DNA from 2 places in the Streptomyces sp. NPDC042100 genome. Region 2 is predicted to be linked to the other one. Evidence: riboswitches for the same ligand, from Rfam matches in the RefSeq annotation. Region 2 holds a riboswitch; the other holds the start of a gene.
The links. Region 2 has a riboswitch for S-adenosylmethionine ahead of ACZ6J5_RS13005 (aminotransferase class V-fold PLP-dependent enzyme). Riboswitches for the same ligand answer to the same signal wherever they lie in the genome.
Positions count from the first base shown of each region.

Region 1: another riboswitch for S-adenosylmethionine. It lies ahead of thrC (threonine synthase); the one in region 2 lies ahead of ACZ6J5_RS13005 (aminotransferase class V-fold PLP-dependent enzyme).

Region 1 covers NZ_JBVJDK010000001.1:117,871-122,527, forward strand. The annotation lists gene ACZ6J5_RS00605 (DUF11 domain-containing protein) at 1-275, opposite strand, end outside; gene ACZ6J5_RS00610 (glucosyl-3-phosphoglycerate synthase) at 314-1,255, opposite strand; SAM riboswitch class I at 1,377-1,520, shown strand; gene thrC (threonine synthase) at 1,514-2,824, shown strand; gene ACZ6J5_RS00620 (MoaD/ThiS family protein) at 2,840-3,115, shown strand; gene ACZ6J5_RS00625 (cold-shock protein) at 3,550-3,756, shown strand; gene groL (chaperonin GroEL) at 4,130-4,657, shown strand, end outside.
Region 2 covers NZ_JBVJDK010000005.1:127,378-132,034, reverse strand. The annotation lists gene ACZ6J5_RS13020 (hypothetical protein) at 1-50, opposite strand, end outside; gene ACZ6J5_RS13015 (rhomboid family intramembrane serine protease) at 215-949, shown strand; gene ACZ6J5_RS13010 (Lrp/AsnC family transcriptional regulator) at 946-1,227, shown strand; gene ACZ6J5_RS13005 (aminotransferase class V-fold PLP-dependent enzyme) at 1,323-2,732, opposite strand; SAM riboswitch class IV at 2,916-3,032, opposite strand; gene trpD (anthranilate phosphoribosyltransferase) at 3,116-4,180, opposite strand; gene qcrB (cytochrome bc1 complex cytochrome b subunit) at 4,310-4,657, opposite strand, start outside.

The sequences.
Region 1 (4,657 bases), on a different contig from region 2:
GTGTCGATCCGCTCCATGTCGAAGGTGTTGTTGTTGTCCGCGCCCTGCCCGGAGGCGGCGGTCGCGCAGCGCGCCGCCAGGTCCGCGGGGGCGGTGGGGCAGCCGATGACGGTGTTGCCGATGGTGATGAAGTCGCCGTAGAGGTCCGCCTCGTACCGCTTGCCGAAGGGCTCGACGACATCGGCGGCGGCCGGGGCGGCTCCCGCGAGGGAGAGCGGCCCGGCCAGCAGGACGAGGACCGTCAGCAGGATTCCCGTTTCATTTCTCGACCGCATGAAACGGGAATTTATGCAGAAATCATGACTATTCGGAGCTACGCCACGCGGCGCCGCGCGTACTCCGCGATCTCCGCCATCGGCGGGCGCTCCTCCGTGTCCACCGGGTACGTGTGCGGCTCGAAGCCCCGCTCGCCCCGCTCGAACTGGGTCAGCCAGGGCCGCACCAGGTGCCCCCGGGACAGCCGCAGCTGCGCCGTCCGGTAGATCGCCGCCGCCATCCGGCCCAGCGCCCGCCCGTCCTGGTGCCGGTGCTTGCGCACCCCCACGTCCACCTGCGCCAGGGCGTCCAGGCCCACCGTGTGCAGGGCGTCGACCAGCAGGCCCAGCTCCACTCCGTAACCGACCGGGAAGGGCAGCCGCTCAAGGAGAGAGCGCCGCGCCGCGTACTCGCCGCCCAGCGGCTGCACGAGGCCGGCCAGCTGCGGCCAGTGCAGATTGAGCAGCGGGCGCGCCACCAGCTCCGTCACCCGGCCGCCCTGACCAGGGGTGTCGCCGAGCGGGCGGTCGTACATCGCCTTCACGAAGTCCACGTCCGGGTCGGTGAGGAGCGGGCCGACGATGCCGGTCACGAAGTCCGCGGAGAAGTCCCTGAGGTCCGCGTCCACGAAGCAGACCACGTCCCCGGTCGTCACCATCAGTGACCGCCACAGGACCTCGCCCTTGCCGGGCACCGCCGGTATCCGGGGCAGGATCGTGTCGCGCGCCACCACCCGCGCGCCCGCCGCCGAGGCCACCTCCGCCGTGCGGTCCGTGGAGCCCGAGTCGATCACCACGAGCTCGTCGACCAGCGGAACGGCCTCGGTCATCAGCTCGCGGCGGATCACCGAGACGATCGCGCCGACCGTCGCCTCCTCGTTCAGCGCGGGCAGCACCACGCTGACCTTCGTGCCCCGCTTGGCGGCCAGGACGCGCTCCAGCGGGCGGTCGGCAACGGACCAGGACCGCCGGGCCAGCCAGCGCTCCACCTCTTCCAGCAACGTGATCTCCATCTCGCGGATCGGACGACCGTCTCCACCTTCGCAGCCTTCGGTTACAGTCTTGAACAACGCGGATCCCCGATGCATGTCGGGGTGCCGACCGCGTCTCACAATCGAATACCGCTCATCCAGAGGGGCAGAGGGAAACGGCCCGTTGAAGCCCCGGCAACCCTCCAGTCGGTTCTCGTCCTCCAGCGAGGCCACCGGCTAGGGAAGGTGCCAAATCCGTCTCATGGCGAAAAATTCGTCATGGGAAAGATGAGGAGAAAGGGCCTCGCCTCCATGGCTGTACAGACCGTCGCATCCGGAACCACCGTCGATCTCGGTCCCGCTTCCGGACTCTCCTGCCGCGAATGCGGTGAATCCTTCCCGCTCGGCCCGATCTTCGCCTGCGAACTGTGTTTCGGCCCGCTCGAAGTCGCGTACGAGCTGCCCGCCGGCGACCCGGAGGAGCTGCGCAAGCGCATCGAGGCCGGACCCGCCAGCATCTGGCGCTACGCCCCGCTGCTGCCCGTCCCGGCCGACGTCGCCGAGAAGCCCAACCTGAACCCCGGCTGGACCCCGCTGGTCAAGGCCGACAACCTCGCCCGCGAGCTCGGCGTCGAGCCCGGCAGGCTGTTCGTCAAGGACGACTCCGGCAACCCGACCCACTCCTTCAAGGACCGGGTCGTCGCCCAGGCCATCGAGGCCGCCCGCGCCTTCGGCTTCACCACCCTCTCCTGCTCCTCCACCGGCAACCTGGCCGGCGCCGTCGGCGCCGCCGCCGCCCGGGCCGGCTTCCGCTCCTGCGTCTTCATCCCGCACGACCTGGAGCAGGGCAAGGTCGTCATGGCCGGCGTCTACGGCGGCGACCTCGTCGCCATCGAGGGCAACTACGACGACGTCAACCGCTTCTGCTCGGAGCTCATCGGCGACCCGCTCGGCGAGGGCTGGGGCTTCGTGAACGTCAACCTGCGCCCGTACTACGGCGAGGGCTCCAAGACGCTCGCGTACGAGATCTGTGAGCAGCTCGGCTGGGTCATCCCGGACCAGCTCGTCATCCCGATCGCCTCCGGCTCCCAGCTCACCAAGATCGACAAGGGGCTCCAGGAGCTCATCAAGCTGGGCCTGGTCGAGGACAAGCCGTACAAGATCTTCGGCGCCCAGGCCGAGGGCTGCTCCCCGGTCTCCGCCGCCTTCAAGGCCGGCCACGACGTGGTGCGCCCCCAGAAGCCGAACACGATCGCCAAGTCCCTCGCGATCGGCAACCCGGCCGACGGCCCGTACGTGCTCGACATCGCCCGCCGCACCGGCGGCGCCGTGGAGGACGTGAACGACGAGCAGGTGGTCGACGCGATCAAGCTCCTCGCGCGCACCGAGGGCATCTTCGCCGAGACGGCGGGCGGCGTGACCGTCGGCGTCACCCGGAAGCTGGTCGAGAACGGTCTCATCGACCCCGCGCTGACGACGGTCGTCCTCAACACCGGCGACGGGCTCAAGACCCTGGACGCCGTTGCCGACAGCTCTCAGGCGACCGCCACCATCCGCCCGAGCCTGGACGCGTTCCGCGACGCGGGCCTGGCCCACTGAAAGGTCCGTGAACCCATGGCAGTGAACGTCCGCATCCCCACCATCCTGCGCACCTACACCGGCGGCGAGTCCGAGGTGAAGGCCGAGGGCGCGACCCTCGCCGAGGTCATCGCGGACCTGGAGAAGAACCACGCCGGCATCGCCGCCCGCGTCCTGGACGACCAGGGCAAGCTGCGCCGCTTCGTCAACGTGTACGTGAACGACGACGACGTGCGCTTCGAGCAGGGCCTGGAGACCGCCACGCCGGACGGCGCCGGTGTCTCGATCATCCCGGCGGTCGCCGGCGGCTGAGCCCGGCCGCCGAGTCCGGCGGCCGAGCCCGTACCTGGCTTTCCCGTCTTTCCCGTCTTTCCTGAATTGCCCCTTCCGCGCTAAGAAGCGGAGGGGGCAATTCTGCATGGTTGGAAGCGGTAGAGTTGGGGAAGTCCCCTCCGCTGCTCATGCCGGTCGCATATGAGAATGCGCCCGCGCACGACAAGAAGCAGCCAAAGCGCCCGTGCCTTGTGTACCTTCTGCGCGCTTTGCCCGGCCCGACTTGACCCGGAATTCAAGGGATTCTCCCCAATTCCCCTTTCGGGGGCGCCCAGAATTCTCGTCGGATTGACCTGTTGCAGAGGGCAGTTGGGCAGATACATTCAGCGGCGGTCGACGCGTTCCGGCGCAGGGTCTGACCCGGGTCCGCGAAGTGCGGTCCCGCGCAAGGGCCAGTAATAGGGGAGTTAGGCATGGCTCAGGGCACCGTCAAGTGGTTCAACGCGGAGAAGGGCTACGGCTTCATCGCGGTCGACGGTGGTGCGGATGTTTTCGTCCACTACAGCGCGATCCAGATGGACGGCTACCGCACCCTTGAAGAAGGGCAGCGGGTCGAGTTCGAGATCTCGCAGGGCCAGAAGGGTCCGCAGGCGGACATGGTCAAGCTCGCCACCGCCTGAGCGCGGCGCGATCGGCCACCGACGCACTTCCGTCGAGGGGCCCGTATCCGGAATCCGGGTACGGGCCCCTCGTCATGTCCCGCCGCGTCACGGTCGCGCCCCGGTGCCCCCGGTGCCCGCCGCGTGCGCCCGGCTCGCGCGCCGGGCGTGTGCCGCGCGGTGTGACCGATCCTCGGTAGTCGCTTGCACTCGCATGGGGCGAGTGCTAATCATTGGCGTTAGCACTCTGAAGGTGAGAGTGCTTACGAGGATCGGGCAGACGAGGTCCGCGGCCATGTGGGGCAAGGAACCACAGGGTGAGCGGGCCGTCCGTCGCGGGCGTCGGCACGGTCCAGGAGCGTTATCCACCCCATGTCCGGGAGGACCACTTCACATGGCCAAGATCATCGCGTTCGACGAGGAGGCCCGGCGCGGTCTCGAGCGCGGCATGAACCAGCTCGCTGACGCCGTCAAGGTCACCCTCGGCCCCAAGGGCCGCAACGTCGTCCTCGAGAAGAAGTGGGGCGCCCCCACGATCACCAACGATGGTGTCTCCATCGCCAAGGAGATCGAGCTCGAGGACCCGTACGAGAAGATCGGCGCCGAGCTGGTCAAGGAAGTCGCCAAGAAGACGGACGACGTCGCCGGCGACGGTACGACCACCGCCACCGTCCTCGCCCAGGCGCTCGTCCGCGAGGGCCTGCGCAACGTGGCCGCCGGTGCCAACCCGATGGCCCTCAAGCGCGGCATCGAGAAGGCCGTCGAGGCCGTCTCCGGCGCGCTCCTTGAGCAGGCGAAGGATGTCGAGACCAAGGAGCAGATCGCTTCCACGGCCTCCATCTCCGCCGCCGACACCCAGATCGGCGAGCTCATCGCCGAGGCGATGGACAAGGTCGGCAAGGAAGGCGTCATCACCGTCGAG
Region 2 (4,657 bases):
AGCGTGCAGCGCCAGCGGGTCTCCGGGGTCGGCAGGGGAACCGTCGTCATCGTGCCGCCTCTTTCTGGGCTTTCCCTGGATGTCCGGGGTTGTACGGGGACCGCGGTGCGCCGTCGGACTGCGGAATCTGCCCGTTACCCTACGGCCTCCCGGGTACCCCGTGTCACGGCGAGGCACTCTGTCCAGTTCGGGCCCGGTACGCCATGATCTGTCCATGATCGACTGGCGGGGCGCGGCCCGTGGCGCGTGGCAGGGGACCCGGACCGGGCCGACCGTGACGTACGGCCTGATCGCGCTGTGCGTGCTGCTCTTCGCGCTGAGTCCGGTGTCGGGACTCAACCCGGGATACGGCACCGGCGACGGGCTGCTCGCGGCGCAGAGCGCGTACTTCGAGCGCTGGGGGGTGATCCCGGCCGAACTGACGAGCGGGCGGCCCGGGACCCTGTTCACCCCGCTGACCGCGCTCTTCGTGCACGGGAGCTGGCTGCACCTGCTGGGGAACATGCTGTTCCTGTACGTCTTCGGCGCGATGGCCGAGGAGCGGATGGGGCCGGCCGCGTTCGCCCTGTTCTACCTGGGCTGCGGCTATCTGGCGCTGGTGGGGTACGCGGTGGCGCACGCCGACAACGAGCAGACCCTGGTGGGGGCCTCGGGGGCGATCTCGGGGGTGCTCGGGGCCTTCCTCTACCTCTTCCCGCGCTCGCGGGTGACGAGCCTGTTCCCCTTCCTCTTCTTCCTGCCGCTGCGCTTTCCCGCCTGGATCGTGCTCGTCTTCTGGTTCGTGCTCCAGTGGCTGGCGGCCGGCGCGGCCGGGGCGGGGCCGGGGGTGGCGTACCTGGCGCACGTGGTGGGCTTCGCGGCCGGATTCCTCTACGCGTGGGCCCGGTACAGGGGTGGCGTTAAAGTGAAGCCACCAGCCGCGGCCACCGAGGGAGAAAGCCAGCCGTGATCACCGCGATCGTGCTCATCAAGACCAGCGTGGACCGGATCCCCGAGATCGCCGAGTCGATCGCCGCGATCGACTGCGTCAGCGAGGTCTTCTCGGTGACGGGGACCTACGACCTGATCGCCATGGTCCGCGTGCCGCGCCACGACGACCTGGCCGACGTCATCCCCGGGAAGATCAGCAAGATCCCCGGTGTCGAGGGCACCGACACCCACGTGGCCTTCCGCGCCTACTCCCAGCACGACCTGGACGCGGCGTTCGCCATCGGCCTGGAGTCCTGAGGCCCCGGCCCCGACGGGCGCACCCGGTGAAGCCGGCCTCTCCCCCGGGGGAGAGGCCGGCTTCACCCGTCTTCACTCGTACGGGGGATGGGAACTCAGCCGCGGTCGGGCACGCAGCGGCCGTCCTCGGTGCGGTACTTCCACTGGGCGCCCTCGCGCACCAGCTCCTTGACCGCGCCGACGAACCGCTCCACGTGCTCGTCGGGCGTGCCCGCGCCGAAGCTGACCCGGATGGCGTTGAGGGAGCGCTCGCCGGGGGCGGCCTCCGGGGCGCCGCACTCGCCCGGGTCCTGCGGGTCGCTGCCGAGCAGGGTGCGCACCAGCGGGTGGGCGCAGAACAGGCCGTCGCGGACGCCGATGCCGTACTCGGCGGAGAGCGCGGCGGCGAAGTGGGAGCTGTTCCAGCCGTCCACCACGAAGGAGATGACGCCGACGCGCGGGGCGTCGTCGCCGAAGAGGGAGAGCACCCGCACCTCGGGCACCTCGGCCAGGCCCTCGCGGACGGTGGCGATCAGGTGCCGCTCGCGGGCGACGAGCTCGTCGAAGCCGGCCTCGGTGAGCGCCTTGCAGGCGGAGGCGATGGAGTAGACGCCGATGACGTTGGGCGAGCCGGCCTCGTGCCGGGCCGCGGTGGTGTGCCACTCCACGTCCACACCGCCGTCGGCCCGGCGGGCCACCTTGCGGGAGGCGCCGCCGCCCGCGAGGTACGGCTCGGCGTCGCGCAGCCAGTCGGCGCGGCCGGCGAGCACGCCGGAGCCGAAGGGCGCGTACAGCTTGTGCCCGGAGAAGGCGACCCAGTCGACGTCCAGCTCCTGGACGGAGACGGGGTGGTGGGGGGCGAGCTGGGCGGCGTCGAGGACGATCCGGGCGCCGTGCGCGTGGGCGGCGGCGGCCAGCTCCTTCACCGGCCACAGCTCGCCGGTGACGTTGGAGGCGCCGGTGACGCAGACCAGGGCGGGGCCGTAGGGGTCGCGGTCGGCGAGGGCGCGCTCCAGGGTCTCGACGGCCTCGCGCGGGGTGCGCGGGGCGTTCAGGTAGGTCACCCGGGCGTCGCGCCAGGGCAGCAGCGAGGCGTGGTGCTCGGTCTCGAAGACGAAGACCTCGCAGCCGGCGGGGATCACCTGGGCGAGCAGGTTGAGCGAGTCGGTGGTGGAGCGGGTGAAGACGACCTGGTCGTCGGCGCGGCAGTCGAGGAACCCGGCGACGGTGGCGCGGCTGTTCTCGAAGAGGTCGGTGGAGAGCTGGGAGAGGTAGCCGGCGCCGCGGTGGACGCTGCCGTAGTAGGGGGCGTACGCGGCGACGTCGTCCCACACGCGCTGGAGGGCCGGGGCGCTGGCGGCGTAGTCGAGCGCCGCGTAGGTGACCTCGCCGCCGGTGACGAGCGGGACGGTGACGTCCCGGCCGAGGACCGGCAGCGGGGCGGCGCAGCAGGGGTCGGCGGACTCGCCGGAGGCGGCGGGGGCGGGACCGGAGACGGCGGAGACGGCGTGCGGGCGTGCGGACATGACGGTATCTCCCGGCAGAAAAGGGGCGCGAAAAGGCGTGAAGGGGCCCGCAGGGCAGCGCGAGGAAGGGGGTGCCGCGTACGGGTGTAAGAGGTCGAGAAGGGGGCCGGAGGCCCTAACGCATTCGCTTGCTCACGAGACAACGCTCCCTAGAGGACCAAGGACCCCAGGGTTGTGCGCAGGGGTCCGCGCTTGCCGCAGGCTTCTGCACATACGGCCTGGTCTTCACCCGGGGCACCCCGCCACGGACGGAGGGTTGCCGGACAGCGAGCCGGGGCTTTTTCGCTGTCACTCATGACCTGTCACAGAACCTATGCCAGTCGATCACGACGACGCAACCCCGTCCCGGCATTCGGAACGGGGTCGCGTGGCGGTGGCACGGGTCAGGCGTTGCTGGCGGTGATCCAGCGCTCCAGGGCGCGGCGGGCGGCGCCGGAGTCGATGGACTCGGCCGCCCGGGCGATGCCCTCGGACAGCTGCTCGGCGAGGGTGCCGGTGCCGGGGGCGAGGGCGGTGAGCGCCGCCGCCGAGTTGAGCAGCACCGCGTCCCGGACCGGACCGGCCTCGCCGGCCAGCAGGCGGCGGGCCACGTCGGCGTTGTACGAGGCGTCGGCGCCGCGCAGGGCATCGACGGGGACGATGCCGATGCCGACGTCGCGGGGGTCGAAGGACTCCTCGCGGACGGTGCCGTCCCGGACGATCCAGACCCGGGAGGTGGCCGTGGTGGTCAGCTCGTCGAGCCCGTCGTCGCCTCGGAAGACCAGCGCCGAGGAGCCGCGCTCGGCGAGCACTCCGGCGACGATCGGGGCCATCCGGGGGTCGGCCACGCCGGTCGCCTGGGCCCGCACCCGGGCGGGGTTGGTGAGCGGCCCCAGGAAGTTGAAGACCGTGCGGATGCCCAGCTCCTTGCGGGCCATCGCCACGTGCCGCAGCGCCGGGTGGAACTTCACGGCGAAGCAGAAGGTGATGCCGGCCTCCTCGGCGACCTCGGCCACCCGGCGAGGGGTGAGCTCCAGGTTGACGCCGAGCTTCTCCAGGACGTCGGAGGCGCCGCTGGCGCTGGAGGCGGCCCGGTTGCCGTGCTTGACGACCTTGGCGCCGGTGCCGGCCACCACGATCGCCGACATGGTGGAGATGTTGACGGTCTTGGCGCCGTCGCCGCCGGTGCCGACGATGTCCACGGACGGGCCGGGCACCTCGATGGTGTTGGCGTGCTCGTACATGGTGCGGACGAGACCGGTGATCTCGTCCACGGTCTCGCCCTTGGCGCGCAGGGCCACGACGAAGCCGGCGATCTGGGCGTCGGTGGCCTCGCCCCGCAGGATCCGGTCCATGGCCCAGGCGGTGTCCTCCGCGCTCTGGTCCCGGCCGCTCAGCAGCCCGTCCAGGACGGCGGGCCAGGAGCGGCCCGCCGAGTCGAGTCCTCCAGCGGGGGTCGCAGCGCTCATGGCAGCTCCTGGTGATCAGCGAAGTGGGTGCCGTCCCACCCTATCGAGCCCCGGGCACGGCAAAGAGCCCCGTCCATCGAATGGACGGGGCTCTCGCCGTGGCGACCTAGGTCAGGAGGTCAGTGGTGATCAGTGGTGGCCGTGGCCGCTCGTGATCTCCTTGTACTCCTCGGCGGTGGGCTTGGCGACCTGGTTGTCGCCGCCGTAGTAGCCCTTGTTGAGCTTGACCCGGAGCTTCTCCATCGCGCCGATCTTGCGCTCCACGCCGTTCTCGTCGACGGCCGGCGGCAGCTGCGCCGGCGCGTACTGCTCGTGCGCCGTGAGCTTGTGCAGCTCACCCTGGCTGAGCGGCTGGTGGACCTCGACGAACTCACCGTGCGGCAGGCGCTTGATGATGCCGGACTCGCGTCCGTGCAGCACCTTGTCCTTGTCCCGGCGCTGGAGGCCGAGGCAGATGCGCTTGGTGACGATGAACGC